Regions from separate parts of the Cupriavidus sp. 21MJTG02-4 genome, predicted to be linked through region 2. Evidence: predicted binding sites of a transcription regulator. Region 2 holds the regulator's gene; the other holds the start of a gene.
The links. The regulator HrcA, encoded in region 2, represses chaperone genes, less so after heat shock. The targets are predictions, from matches to a motif close to TTAGCACTCNNNNNNNNNGAGTGCTAA.
Positions count from the first base shown of each region.

Region 1 (7,356 bases), on a different contig from region 2:
GTTGCTGGCTCGCGAGAATATTCCAGTGCTGGTGCACGGTTCGCGCGAATTCCAGGGTCGCGTGACTAGCCTGGCCCTGTTCGAGGCGCTGGGCGTACCGCTGTGCGCCACCACCGACGAGGCCACTGCGCGCCTGCGCGATGGCGATGGGGCGAATGGGCCGCTGGCGGTGGTGCCCGTGGATGTGCTCTCGCCGGGCCTGTCGCAGTTGCTGGACCGGCGCACGGTCATCGGCCTGCGCAATTCGTCGCACACCGTGGCCAAGATGCTGCAGCCGGTCGGCTCGCATTCGCCCGCCGAGGCCCTGCGCCTGTACAGCTATACGCACCCCGAGTACCGCGAAACGCTGACCGACTATTTCTCGCATGAGCCCGCCAATGTGCTGCTGGCCCGCGGCACCGAAGGCGAGGTGGTGGCCGATGCGCGCCGCGGCAGCCGCATCGACTGGCTGCATGACGGGCACCAGCAGACCCTGGTCGACCCGACCAGCGGATCGATTGCCGATGTGCCCGAGCTGCCCCAGGGCAGCGACGTGGCCGACACGGCGGCCTGGACGCGCAAGGTGCTGGACGGCTCGGTGCCGGTGCCCGCGCCGATCGCCACGCAGGTGCGCGCCATCCAGGAATGCCTGCGCCAGGGCACGCGCGTGGCCTGGGCCAGTCCGCTCTGACCCGCAGGCGCTTCAGGTCTTGCGCGGCGGCAGCGGAATGCGCTCGGTCTCGCCGGGGACATGAGGGAAGCCGTCGTCCTCCCAGCGCTGCGAAGCCGCCTCGATCGCTTCTTTGCTGCTGGCCACGAAGTTCCAGAAGATAAAGCGGTGACCGTCGGTGGGATCTCCGCCCAGCAGCATCACGCGCGACGGCGCGGTGGCCGTCAGCGTGGCCGCCTGGCCGGGCGTCAGCACGACCATATGCTCGGCCGGCAGCGCTTCGCCGTCGAGCGCCACGCTGCCGTCGACCGGATAGATGCCCCGCTCGGCATGCTCCGGCGGGATCTCCACGCTCGCGCCGACATCGAGTTCGATCGCGACGTAGAGCGTGCGGCTGAATACCTTGACCGGCGATGTCTTGCCAAAGGCATCTCCGGCAATCACCGTCATGCGCACGCCGGGCTGTTCGATTTTCGGCAGCGTGGCACCGGGATGATGGAAGAACGAGGGCGCGACGGTCTCATGGTCCTTCGGCAATGCCACCCAGGTCTGGATGCCATGCAGGCGCGCGCCGGCTTCGCGCACGGTCTCGGGCGAACGCTCCGAATGGACAATGCCGTTGCCGGCGGTCATCCAGTTGACGTCGCCGGGGCGAATGAGCTGCTCGCTGCCAAGGCTGTCGCGGTGCATGATCTCCCCGTCGAACAGGTAGGTCACCGTGGCCAGGCCGATATGCGGATGCGGCCGCACATCGGCACCGTGGCCAGGCGGCAGCGTCACCGGCCCCATATGGTCGAAGAAGATGAACGGGCCGACGGTCTGGGCGGCAGCGGCCGGCAGCAGGCGGCGCACGGTGAAATCGCCCAGGTCTCGTACATGGGGCTTGAGCAGGTGTTCGATGGCAGACATAGCTCCTCCGGATCGTGGGGCAGGCTCTTGCACAAGCCGTGACGGTGCTCGCGACGGCACTGTCAGTGTAGCGTCTGGCGCAATACTGTATCCCGCCGGCCGGTGCGAACCCCGAACCCTCGCGGACCTCTAACACAGGATGTCCGAGCGCCGGATATGCCGTCTGAGCAACTTGGTGCGCATAACACTATCCAAATATAGATGACAATCATCAGGAACTATCAGGGCGTCAGGGACTCCAATTAGCACTCACCCGGCTTGAGTGCTAAGATGTGTTGCAATGCTGTGTCCTCCCGTCCGGAGTGGCACACCGGCAACTGAACCGCCGGATGCGAAAGGAGTAATTGAGTGAACGCAGTCTTGCCTGCCGACCAAACCGTGCTGAACAGCCGTCTGCCGACGGCGCCCAAGCTGGCTGGAAGCTTTGCATTGACCTTCCCGGCCACCGTGGGCAACCTGGAAAGCTATATCCAGGCCATCCACCGCATTCCCCTGCTGACCGCCGAGGAAGAGCAGCGTCTCGCGCGCGAACTGCGCGACCATGATTCCGTTGATGCCGCACGCCAGCTGGTGATGTCCCACCTGCGCCTGGTGGTGTCGATCGCACGCCAGTACCTCGGGTATGGCCTGCCGCACGCTGACCTGATCCAGGAAGGCAATATCGGCCTGATGAAGGCCGTGAAGCGCTTCAACCCGGACCAGGGCGTGCGCCTGGTGTCGTATGCGATGCACTGGATCAAGGCCGAGATCCACGAGTACGTGCTGAAGAACTGGCGCATGGTCAAGGTGGCGACCACCAAGGCCCAGCGCAAGCTGTTCTTCAACCTGCGCAGCCACAAGAAGGGTGCCCATACCTTCACGCCGGAGCAGGTCGAAGCCGTTGCGCGCGAGCTCAACGTCAAGCCGGAAGAAGTGATGGAGATGGAAACCCGCCTGTCGGGTGGCGATCTCGCACTGGAGGGGCAAATCGAAGACGGCGAGGAAGACTTCGCCCCGATCGCCTACCTGGCGGACAACCACAACGAGCCCACGCGGGTGCTGGAAGCCCAGCGTCACGACCGTATGCAGGTCGAGGGCCTGGAAGAAGCGCTGACGCGCCTGGACGACCGCAGCCGCCGCATCATCGAGGCGCGCTGGCTGAACGTCGAGGACGATGGCTCGGGCGGCGCCACGCTGCATGAGCTGGCCGATGAATTCGGCGTGTCGGCCGAACGGATTCGCCAGATCGAAGCGGCGGCCATGAAGAAGATGAAGGGCGCGCTGCAGGCATTTGCCTGATCCCGCCGCGCCCGGGCAACTGCTGGCGCCATAACCGCTGGCGCCATGCAAAAGGCCGGTCCACTGGACCGGCCTTTTTTCATTCCCGCGCTGCGCTCAGGACAGCAGCTGCTTGATGTCGTGGGCAATCGGCTCCGGCCCTTGCCCGTGGCGGATGAAAAGCCGCAGCCGCCCTTCCGGGTCGAACACGTAGCTGCCGGCCGAGTGATCCATGGTGTAGTTGTTCGGCGAAGAACCCGGCACCTTCGCGTAGTACACCTTGAAATCCTTCGCGACCTTCTGCAGCGCCGCCTCGTCGGCCGGCCGCATGCCCAGGAAGCGCGGATCGAACGCCGGCACGTACTGCGCCAGCAGCGCCTGCGTATCGCGCTCCGGATCGACCGTGACGAACAGCACCTGCACCTTGTCGGCGTCCGGGCCGAGCTGCTCCATCACCGCCTTGAGTTCGGCCATGGTGGTCGGGCAGACATCGGGACAATGCGTGTAGCCGAAGAACATCACCACGACCTTGCCCTTGAAGTCGGCGATCGTGCGGACTTTTCCGTTATGGTCCGTCAGCGAAAAATCCTTGCCGAAGTCCGCGCCGCCGCTGATATCGACGTTGCGGAACGAGGCCTTCTGCTGGCCGCAGGCGGCAAGCGCCAGCGCCAGGAAGGCCAGCGCGGCAAAGCGGCGGAACGAGGCGAGGAGCCCGGAAGATTGGCTTGGCTTGTTCATGCGAGATAGGAAGTCGGGGCGCCGGCAAGACTGCGGTGGCGCGCGATGGCGAGGGCAGCACACAGTATCGCCCATCCGCGCCGTGCGGCACGGCGGCCGCGACAAGATGCCGCAGGCCGCGAACAATGGTGCCGCTCAGACCTGCGGCACGAACTTGAAGTAGTGATCGACGAGCAAAGCCGCGAACAGGATCGACAGGTACAGGATCGAGAAGCGGAAGGTGCGCTGCGCCAGTTCGTCGGAGTAATTGCGGTACAGCGTCCACGAGTACTTCAGGAACCAGGCGCCCAGTACCAGTGCGCTGGCCAGGTAGATATAGCCGCACATGCCATACACAAAAGGCAGCAGCGTCGCGGCGATCATGACCAGCGTGTACAGCAGGATATTGAGCAGCGTGTACTTTTCGCCATGCGTGATCGGCAGCATCGGCAGCCCGGACTTGGCGTAGTCGGCACGGCGGTACAAGGCCAGCGCCCAGAAATGCGGCGGGGTCCAGGTGAAGATGATCAGCACCAGGAACCAGGCCTCGGCCGGCACGTCGTTGGCCACGGCCGCCCAGCCCAGCGCCGGCGGCATGGCGCCCGACAGGCCGCCGATGACAATGTTCTGCGGCGTGGCCGGCTTGAGCAGGATGGTGTAGACGACCGCATAGCCCAGGAAGGTGGCGAAGGTCAGCCACATCGTCAGGTCGTTGGCGAACACGTGCAGCAGCCACATGCCGGCGCCGCCCAGGACTGCCGAGAAGATCAGCGTCTGGGTGGTGGTGATCTCGCCGGTGGCCGACGGGCGCCAGGCGGTGCGGCGCATCAGCGCGTCGATCTTCTGCTCGACCAGGCAATTGATCGCGAACGCGGCCCCGGCCAGCAGCCAGATGCCGGCGGCGCCGCCGATCAGCACGCGCCATGGCACCATGCCCGGCGTGGCCAGGAACATGCCGATGATGGCGCAGAACACCGCGAGCTGCGTGACGCGCGGCTTGGTCAGGGCGGCATATTGGCGAGCCAGGTGACGCAGCCGGCCCACGGGATGGGGTTGTGTTGCAGTAACCACGGGAGGGAGTTTGTCTTTCATGTGGCGCGAGCGGCAGCCGGCACGCTTGAGGCAGCGTCGGCGGGACGGGTCGCGAGCCCTATATTGTAGTTGAGTCGCACCAGCAGCAGCAGGAGCACCGCCGCGCCACCGTTGTGGAGCACGGCGGCCACCAGCGGCCAGTCCAGCACGATGTTCGAGAGACCGGTGGCCAGTTGCAGCGCCAGCGCGGCCAGCAGCCAGCGCGACGTGCCGCCCAGCCCTTCGAGCCTGCGCGCGCGCAGGCCGAACCACGCCAGGTAGCCAAGCACCACCACGGCGAAGCCGCGGTGCACCCAGTGGATCGCCACCAGCGCCGCATGGGGAATGTAGTCGCCATCAGCCGTCATGCCGAGCTGGCGCCATAGCGTGAAGCCGTGCGTGAAATCCATCTCCGGCACCAGCTGGCCGTTGCACAGCGGGAAATCGGTGCAGGCCATCACCGCGTAGTTGGTGCTGACCCAGCCGCCCAGGAAGATCTGGATCACCAGCAGCAGCAGCGCCGCGCGCGCGGGCCAGCGCAACGCCCCGGCCTGCCGCGCCACGGGATGCGGCGGATCATTGCGCGAACCGAGCCAGATCAGCGCCGCCAGCAGGCTCATGCCAAGCAGCAGGTGCGTCACGACGATGATTGGCTGCAGCTTCATGGTCACGGTGAACGCGCCGAACGCGCCCTGCACGCACACCAGCAGCAGCACACTGGTGGCGAACCACGGCGACTGCTTCAGTTCCTTGCGCTTGACCCACGCCAGCACCATCAGCGTGATGATCAGCACGCCCACCGCCATGGCGAAATAGCGGTGGATCATCTCGATCCACGCCTTGGCCAGGGTTACCGGGCCGCTGGGCAGCGCGGTCTGGGCGGCGTGGATCGGCTCCATCGCCGCATGCGGGTTGGAATGGCCGTAGCAGCCCGGCCAGTCCGGGCAGCCGAGGCCGGAATCGGTCAGCCGCGTGAAGCTGCCGAACATGATCAGGTCGAGCGTCAGGAAAGCGGTGATCCAGACCAGCTTGCGGTACTTGTTGCGGTCGCCGCGGACCAGCACGTAAGAGATCGGGAACAGCGCGATCAGGACGCCGATGATGGCGAGTTGAAGCAGCATGCCAGTCGTCCCTCAGCCGATGCGCGAGACCCGGAGCAGCTTCTTGAGATCGCCGCTCATCTTCTTGGGGTCGGGGTCTTTCGGGAAGCGCATCATCAGGTTGCCAAGCGGATCGACCAGGAAGATGGTGTCCTCGATGCGGCCGCCCTCGGCCGCGGGTATCCATTGACGGGCCACGTCAGGCGCAATGCGAAGGAAGCGCACGCCGGCGTAGGGCTCGTTGTAGGCCGCGGACAGGCGTTCGTCGACAGCGCCTTCGTCCGTGATCAGCCACACCGGCACGATCCGTTCGCGGTCCTGGCCCTGACCCGCGCGGATCTGGCGGATGGTGAACAGCTTCTTTGCGCACGCTTCGTCGCAGGCCGACCCATCGGCCGTTACCAGCAGCCACTTGCCGCGGAAGCTTTCGAGCGGCACGGCTTCGGCGCGCTCGTTGGCGACGCGAACGGCGGGCATCGGACGCTGGGGATCGATCAGCGCGCCATAGTTGGTGGCGCCGCCCGTCGGCTTGAAGACATAGAAGGTCAGGTAAGACGCGATCACCGGCGATGCGCACACCAGCAACAGCATCAGCATCTGGATGCGGCCGCGGCGGGTGCGGGCGTCGATGCGCGAATCCGGCGCTGGTGCCGTGCCGGCCGGAGCCGGGGCGGAGTCTTGGTGTGGCATGCGTACGTCTGTCGTTCGTTCGTTGGTCGTGGCGCCCGCCCGGTGGCGCGCGCCTGTTGTCCGTCAAGTGGGCCCTGCCCCGGCAAGCCGGCGTGCGCGGCGCCAGCCCAGCGCGACTACCAGCACCAGTGTCAGCGCGGCCAGGCCGAACCACTGGAAGGCGTAGCCGTAGTGCCGGTCGGCCCCCAGGTCGGCCGGCGCCCAGTCGCGCGCGAGGCCGTCGCCCGTATCGGTGCGCTGCTCGATCACGATCGGCTGCAACGCCACCCCGGTCTCGGTCGCATAGGCACCCAGGTCCACGTTCTGTCGAATCCGTTGTCCGGCTTCGGCGCTTGCGGGCTGGCCCAGGCTATAGACCTTGGGCACCGCGGCAAGTGCCGTGCCTTCGACGGTGACTTCACCGGCTGGCGTCGCGAATGGCGCAATGCGCGTGCGGTCCTGGACATCTCGCGGGAGCCAGCCACGAAGCACCAGCACACTGCGGGCGGCGGCGTCATCACTCCGGATCTGCAGGGGCGTCAGCACCAGGAAGCCGGCGCGGCTGTCGGAGCCATTGCCGTGGGGGCGATTATCCAACAAGACGGTCCGGCCCGCGTCAAAACGCCCGGTGACGCGCACGGTGCGGTCCGCCAGGCCACCCGAAGCGGGCGCCGTGGTCAACGTCACCGGCGGCTGTGCGGCCAGCGCCTGCAGCCGTTCGGCACGCGCGATCTTCTCGTGCGCCCGATTGAGCTGCCAGTTGCCGAGCGCGCAGGTCACCGCGATTACCACTGCGGCCGCGACAGTCGGCACCGGACTCAGGGCGCGCCACAGCTTCATCGGTCCGCTCCCGTCGCATACGGCGACATGCCGGCGGTGCGATAATGACCCTTTCCGCCCCCGAGCCCGCGGCACGTATCGTACGTATTGCGGCCAGCCTGCCCCGCCATGCGCTTTGTCATCATCGTCGCCTTTCTCCTGATC
Region 1 covers NZ_JBYOJP010000001.1:244,815-252,170, forward strand. The annotation lists gene ybiB (DNA-binding protein YbiB) at 1-670, shown strand, start outside; gene AC3FKH_RS01165 (pirin family protein) at 683-1,558, opposite strand; gene rpoH (RNA polymerase sigma factor RpoH) at 1,907-2,836, shown strand; gene AC3FKH_RS01175 (SCO family protein) at 2,933-3,553, opposite strand; gene cyoE (heme o synthase) at 3,689-4,624, opposite strand; gene AC3FKH_RS01185 (COX15/CtaA family protein) at 4,621-5,724, opposite strand; gene AC3FKH_RS01190 (SCO family protein) at 5,737-6,393, opposite strand; gene AC3FKH_RS01195 (SURF1 family protein) at 6,457-7,212, opposite strand; gene AC3FKH_RS01200 (twin transmembrane helix small protein) at 7,321-7,356, shown strand, end outside.
Region 1: rpoH (RNA polymerase sigma factor RpoH) is a predicted target of HrcA. The motif match lies at 1,801-1,827, and genes of this name have one in related genera.

Region 2 (7,356 bases):
GCGCCGACAATGATGTAGACCGAATAGATCACGGCAGCGGCCAGTCCGAGCGCAATGCCCAGCGGACTGCCCTCCCCGCCTCCAACGGTGAGCCCGGTGCCCGCCGAGCACAGCACCAGCGCAATGACCGCGGCGGTCGTCAGGCGTTCCTTGAGGAAAATGGCCGCCAGGATCGTGACGAAGAGCGGATACAGATACAGCAGCAATGCCACCAGGCTCGCTTGCGCATGGTTGAGTGCACTGAAAAAGCAGAACGACTGGCCCACATAGCCGATGCCGCCCATGGCCGCCAGCGCCAGCACGCGCCGCCACGACGGCAGCCGGATGCCGCGCCCGCGCATCACGAACGCCAGCGCCACGGCGGCCAGCGTGAAGCGCACGGTCAGCAGGCCATAGACATCGGCACCTGCTTCGTAGGCGAACCGGGCGAAGATCGCCATCGCGCCGAAGGCACTCGCGGACAGTGCGATCAGCAGCACACCCACGAATTTTTCGCGGGCGCGTTCGGAGACAGCGGACGTGGAAACGGTCATGGAGAACGTCGGACGGCGGCCCAATTGGCCAATCCCGCATTCTAATGGCGCCGGCGCCACCGGCAGCACGGCCGCAAGTGCTCGTTTACAATGACGCCACCATGTTCAATCCCTCCCGTGAAGAAGTCCGCCGGTTCTTCTGCGATGCCTGGCAGAAGCAGCTTTCCGGCGGCGTCCTGACCCCGCTGGAAGCCATTGCCGTCGACTGGATCGGCGAGCACCCGGAATACCAGGCGCTGCTGACCGATACCGAAGGCGCGCTGGCGCAGGACTTTACGCCCGAAAAGGGCCAGACCAACCCGTTCCTCCACCTGGCCATGCACCTGTCGATTTCGGAGCAGGTCTCCATCGACCAGCCTCCGGGCATCCGCCAGGCCTACGAAACGCTGACACAGCGCCTGGACTCGCCGCACGAAGCCCAGCACCAGGTCATGGAATGCCTGGGCGAGATGCTATGGCAGGCACAACGGACCGGCCTTCCGCCGGACGGTGTGCAATACGTCGAAAACGTGCGGCGCCGCGCGTCGCGCTGATCCACGCCAGCGCCGCCAGAAGACAGGGCCGGCGCCCTGCGTACAATTCGTCACAACCGCCAGCGGCTACCGTGGTAGGCTTGCCCGCATTGCCATCCGCCTGCGCCGAAGTCCAGCCGGACTCGGCGCTTCCCCGATATGCCCGAGACGTCTCAGCCCGCACAGGGCAAGCGCGCCCATGGAGCCGGCGCGAAGTGGAAATGGTTTTGCCTGCTGCTGGCTTGCACCTCGCCCCTGCCAGGCCACGCCGCGGTCTCGATGCTGCAGCCGCCCCGCGTCATCGACGGTGCCCGGCCGCTCGCACTGACGCTGCTGATCAGCGCCGAGACCGGAACGCGCCGGTACCAAATACCCGACACGATTGAAGTCACCGCCTCCGGCGATCTCCAGGCGCCGGTGAAACTCATGCTGCGGCGCGAGGAACCGGGCCCTGCCATCGTTTCCCTGCGCAAGGGCGAAAACCGGACCATCCGCTATGCCGCCGACCTTCCGCCTGGCTTGCGCGGCACGATTCGCCTGGACGCCACAGGCATCGACGCCGCGCCGGTGCTCGTCACGCTGAACCAGCAGGCAACGTCCGGCCAGCCGGCCGCGACGCCGCTGGCAGCCGCCGCCTCCGCGCCCGCACATGAAGCCGGGCCCGCCGACAACACGCCGGCGCCGGTGGTACCCGTCGCCTCGGCCGCGCAGCCAGCCCCGGTCCCGGCCGACCTGCGTGACAGCGCGCGCTTGTCGTTCAATGACCCGATGTACTTCATCGCCGGCGCGCATGACGGCGGCAATGCCAAATTTCAGCTCAGCTTCAAGTACCGCATCCTGGAAGGCAAGGATCCGTCGTCGCGGCGCTTGATCGACAACCTCTACTTCGGCTACACGCAGTTCTCGTTGTGGGACCTGTCGCAGGATTCCAAGCCGTTCCGCGACACCAACTACCGGCCGAGCCTTTATTACTACCTGTCCGACACGGGCGTGCATAACCCGGCCATCAGCCGGCTGTCGCTGGCCACCGGGCTGGAGCACGAGTCCAACGGCCGCAACGGCAACGAATCGCGCAGCATCAATACCGTTTTCTTCAAGCCGACGTTCTATTTCGGCGACCAGAACAACTGGCACTGGCGCGTCGCGCCCAAGCTCTACGCCTACCTGGAGAAGAACGACAACCCCGACATCGCGCATTACCGCGGCTACATGGACCTGGACCTGGCCTATGGCAAGGCCGATTCGTGGGAGTTTGCCGCCACGGTGCGCAAGGGCACGCGCAGCTGGTACGGCAGCGTCGACGCGCGCGTGACCTATCCGCTGGCGCGGCTCATACCGGGCACCGCCGGATACCTGATGGCCGGCTACTTCGCCGGCTATGGCGAAAGCCTGCTCGACTACAACCAGAAGGTGCCCTGGCAGTTCCGGCTGGGCTACGCGCTGTCGCGCTAGCCGGCGAGCGGCTTGCCTTCCGCCTTCAGGCGCGCGTTGGCCACCGCCGCGGCGAACTGGCCATGGCCGTGCCAGCCGGTTGCGCGGCCAAGCTTCTTGCCGTTCCGGAAGAACATGAAGACCGGAATGCCATGCAGGCCGAAACGCCGGCCGAGTTCCGGGTGCGCATAGACATTGGCATGCAGCCAGTGCAGGTCCAGGGCGCGGAGCGGCCCGGGGTTGGAGAGCATGGCTTGCTTCGCCATTTCGCAGTTGAAACAGTCCACGCCCCAGAAGAACACGCACACCAGCTTGTCGCCCGCCGCGGCGATGGCGGTATCGATCGAGGCCTCGTCCACCGCTTGCATGCCGAACGCGTCAAAGGCGCGATGGTCCAGGTGCGCCGCGGATGATGGCGTGGTACCGGGTGCTGCGTCGCTCATGGCTTGCCTCCGTGAATGGCAAGACGCCCCGGGGCCAGACTGGCGCCGGGGCGTCGAGGATGGTGTCGGCGGGAGCGACCGTTCAGCCGCACCCGCGATCCGTGCTTACTTGGGTGCCGAAACCGTTACCAGCGCCGGGCGGAGCACGCGGTCGGCGATCATATAGCCGCGTTGCAGCACCGTCACGACGGTGTTGGCGTCCTGCTCGGACGGCACCATCGAGATAGCCTGGTGGCGGTGCGGGTCGAACTTGTCGCCCACCGGGTTCAGTTCCACGATCTTGCCGCGCTCGAAGGCAGCGGCCAGCTGGCGCGCGGTCAGTTCGACGCCCTCGCGCAGCTTGGCGATATCGCCCGAACCGTCCGCCAGCGCGGCCTGCAGGCTGTCCATCACGGGCAGCAGGTTGTCGGCGAAATTCTCGATGGCGAACTTGTGCGCCTTGGACACGTCCTCCTGCGCCCGGCGGCGGATGTTCTCGCTTTCCGCCACGGAGCGCAAGTACATGTCGTAGTGCTCGCGCGCCTTGGCTTCCAGCGCGGCAAGCTGTGCCGCCACATCGTCCACGGCGGCAGTCTCCGGCGCGGCGGCCGCGGCGTTGATGGCCGCTTCGGCGGCGGACTCAGGCGTCGGGGTGGATGGCGTCTGCTTCTGTTCTTCCATGTCGATCCGTATCAATGCATTGTCGCGGCCGTCCGGTCAGGCCGCGGTGGGTAAATCGGCGTGTGTCCCGCTGATCTGGTGGCAACCCGACTTTTTTCAAGGGTGGTTGCAAAGAGACCCCGAAACACACCGTTACAAACGACCCCCTTGTGCAATTGAACGCTTATTGCTTTGTTGCACTGCACTCACTAACATTCTTATCAAGAAAAATGACAAAAATAACGGGGGTCTGGAGTTGGATCACATTTGTGCCTCTCCCGAAAGGTTGGCCATGCACAAGCTTCCCGTCGTGACGCTCTGCCTGCTTGCCGCGCTGTCATTCATGACAGTCTTCATCTGCCTGTCCGGGGCCCTGACCCCGCGCGATACGGAGTATGGCAGCGGCAAGGCCGTGTTCAAGCATTACCTCGTCCACTACATCGGCGTCAATCCGTAACACGCTGCTGCCTGACGTTGATCCTTCAACGCGGCCGTACCGGCGCTTGCCGGAACGGCCGCGTTGTCGCGTTCAGCGCCTGAAATCATCAATGCGCCGCCGGTCCTTTTTGGTGGGACGGCCCTGCAACTGCGACGACGGTTCCGGCTGGAAACGCCGCTGCTCGGCTTCGGTTTGACGACGGGCGTGGCTGGCCTCGGTTTCCGCATAGAGCGTCTGTGCCACCGGCGCCGGGCCGCGCGCCTGCGCAATGCCCTTCACCATCACTTCCCAGCGTTGCTGATGGGCTTCGAGCACGACCATGTCGCCCGGCCGGACTTCGCGGGAATTCTTGCATGGCTGGCCGTTGACCGTGACCTTGCCCCGCTCGACGGCCTCTGCCGCAAGCGAGCGGGTCTTGAAGAAGCGTGCGCACCAAAGCCATTTGTCGATACGCAGGCGCGCGTCGGGCTCGAAACTGACGTTCATGCTGCCGCTCCACGGGTCTGCGCGCGACTGCGGCGCGCTTCCAGTTCATGCGGATGCGGCACGTTCAGCGGCCAGCCCTGCAGGTGCTGCAAGGCGATCTCCGCCAGCGCCGCGATCCAGGCCTGGGCATCGTTCATGCATGGGATGAAGTGGAACTGCTTGCCGCCCGCCACCATGAACTCGGTCTGGCCTTCCATAGCAATCTCTTCCAGCGTCTCGATGCAGTCGGCGGGAAACCCCGGGCAGAAGACATCGACCCGGCCCGCACCGACCTTGCCCAGTTCCGCCAGCGTCGGCGCCGTATAGGGCTGGAGCCATTCGGCTTTGCCAAAACGAGACTGGAACGTCACTTGATATTGACCCGGCTGCAGGCCCAGCGCATCACCGAGGAGTCGCCCCGTCTTGAGGCATTCGCAATGATAGGGATCGCCCAGTTCCAGCGTCCGGCGCGGCACGCCGTGGAAGGACAGGATCAGCTTGTCGCCGTGCGCGAAATCCGGCATGCCATGCTGCGCCCAGTACGCGCCAACCTGCTGGTGCAGCGCCGAAATATAGGCGGGATGGTCATGGAAATGCTTCACGAAGCGAAGCTCGGGCTGGTTACGCCACAGGCCGAGCACGCGGAACACCTCGTCGAACGCCGTGGCCGTGGTGGTGCCGGAGTATTGCGGATACATCGGCAACACCAGCACCTGCTCCGTGCCCTGGCGGCGCAACGCCTCCAGCACGGATTCGACCGACGGATTGCCATAGCGCATCGCGCAGGCGACCGTGACCTCGTAGCCCTGCTGGTTGAGCAGGCGCTGCAGCGCATGCGCCTGGCGCTCGCTGTATACGAGCAGCGGCGACCCGGTCATATGCGCCTCGCGCAGCCAGATCGACTCGTACTTGAGGGCCGAGGCGCGCGAGCGCAGGGGCACGATCACCCCATGCAGCAGCGGCAGCCAGACCAGGCGCGGGATCTCGACCACGCGCGGATCGGAAAGGAACTCCTTCAGGTAGCGCCCCACCGCCTTCGGGGTCGGTGCGTCGGGCGTGCCCAGGTTGACCAGCAGGATGGCCGTGCGCGGCGCCTGGCCGTGCTGATAGACCGGTTCGGGAGAAAACGTCATGTCGCTTCCGATGTGGCCGGGCGGCAGGATGCCGCCCGGCTGTGGAAATGGGGACGCAGACTGTGTGACCCGCTGGACGGGCCCTAGTTCTGGCTCAGTGCGCTCGACAGCAGCCGTGCCGTGATGTCGACAATCGGGATGACCCGCTCATAGGCCATGCGGGTCGGGCCGATCACCCCCAGCGTGCCGACGATCTGGCCATCCACCTCGTACGGCGCGGTGATCACGGCCATGTCTTCGAGCGGCACCAGCTGGCTTTCGCCACCGATGAAAATCTGCACGCCCTGCGCATGGCTGGACACATCAAGCAACTGGAGCAGGCTGGTCTTGTGCTCGAACACGTCGAACAGCCGGCGCAGCTTGTCCATGCTCGACGACAGGTCTTCCACCTCCAGCAGCTTGCGCTCGCCGCTGATGTAGACGTGGTCGTCCTCTTCTTCCATGGCGCTGCTGCCTGCCTCGACCGCCGCCTGCATCAGTTGCGACATGTCGCGCCGCAGGTCGCGCAGTTCTACGCGCAGGTGGTCGCGCACGGCGTCGAAGCTCATGCCCGCGTAGTGCGCGTTGAAGAAGTTCGCCGCTTCGATGAGCTGCGCGGGGGTGTACGGCAGTTCCGTCTGGATGATCCGGTTCTGCACATCGCCCTCCGGGCTGACGATGATCAGCAGGATGCGCTTGTCCGAGAGCCGCATGAATTCGATCTGCCGGAACGACTGCGCGCGCCGCGGTGTCATGATCACGCCGGCAAAGTGCGAGAGATTGGACAAGGTCCGCGCGGCCGCCGTGATCACGCGCTGCGGGCCGAGCTGCTGCTGGCCGCCAAGCTGACCCTGGATCTGGCCCGCCAGCTCCGTCATTTCCATGCCGCCGCGTTCGATCGGCTTGACGGTCAGCATGGTATCGACGAACAGGCGATACCCGCGCGGCGTGGGGATCCGTCCCGCGGAAGTATGCGGGCTTGAGATAAAGCCCATTTCCTCCAGATCGGACATCACATTGCGGATGGTGGCCGGCGACAGGTCCAACCCGGAATACCGGGACAGGGTCCGGGAGCCGACCGGCTGCCCTTCGGCAATGTAGCGCTCAATCAGGGTCTTGAGCAGCGTTTTCGAACGTTCATCCATGATGCCCCGATTTTACGCAAGTTTTACCGCTTCGGGCGCCCGGGCGGCCCCCGCCACATGGCGCGTCCGCCCCATGCTGGCAACGGTCACGGCGGTATGGTCTAATCCCCGCATGTCTGCCCCCCCCAAAACCAGCGCCTTGCGCACCCCGTTCAAGACCGTGGCCCTCGTGGGCCGGTACTCGACTGCCGGCATCGAAGGCCCGCTGGAGGAGCTCGCGTCCTACATCCTGCGCAATGGCCAGGATGTGGTGTTCGAACGCGAGACCGCGCAGGCCACGGGGCTGACCGGCTATCCCGCACTGACTGCTGAGGAAATCGGCCGGGAGGCCGACGTCGCCGTGGTGCTGGGCGGCGACGGCACGCTGCTCGGGCTTGCCCGCCAGCTCGCCGGCCACAACGTGCCGCTGATCGGCGTCAACCACGGCCGGCTCGGCTTCATGACCGATATCCCGCTCGAAGACGTGCAGACGGTGCTGCCGGACATGCTCGAAGGCCGCTACGAGGCCGAGACCCGGCTGCTGCTGGAGTCGAGCGTCGTGCGCGACGACAGCCGCATCTTCTCGGCGCTGGCCCTGAACGACGTGGTGGTCAACCGTTCGGGCATTTCCGGCATGGTCGAACTGGCCGTGTCGGTG
Region 2 covers NZ_JBYOJP010000008.1:268,336-275,691, forward strand. The annotation lists gene AC3FKH_RS18355 (DMT family transporter) at 1-533, opposite strand, end outside; gene AC3FKH_RS18360 (DUF1841 family protein) at 635-1,066, shown strand; gene AC3FKH_RS18365 (phospholipase A) at 1,205-2,497, shown strand; gene AC3FKH_RS18370 (thioredoxin family protein) at 2,494-2,919, opposite strand; gene grpE (nucleotide exchange factor GrpE) at 3,025-3,579, opposite strand; gene AC3FKH_RS18380 (hypothetical protein) at 3,851-4,015, shown strand; gene AC3FKH_RS18385 (RNA-binding S4 domain-containing protein) at 4,088-4,483, opposite strand; gene hemH (ferrochelatase) at 4,480-5,595, opposite strand; gene hrcA (heat-inducible transcriptional repressor HrcA) at 5,679-6,719, opposite strand; gene AC3FKH_RS18400 (NAD kinase) at 6,832-7,356, shown strand, end outside.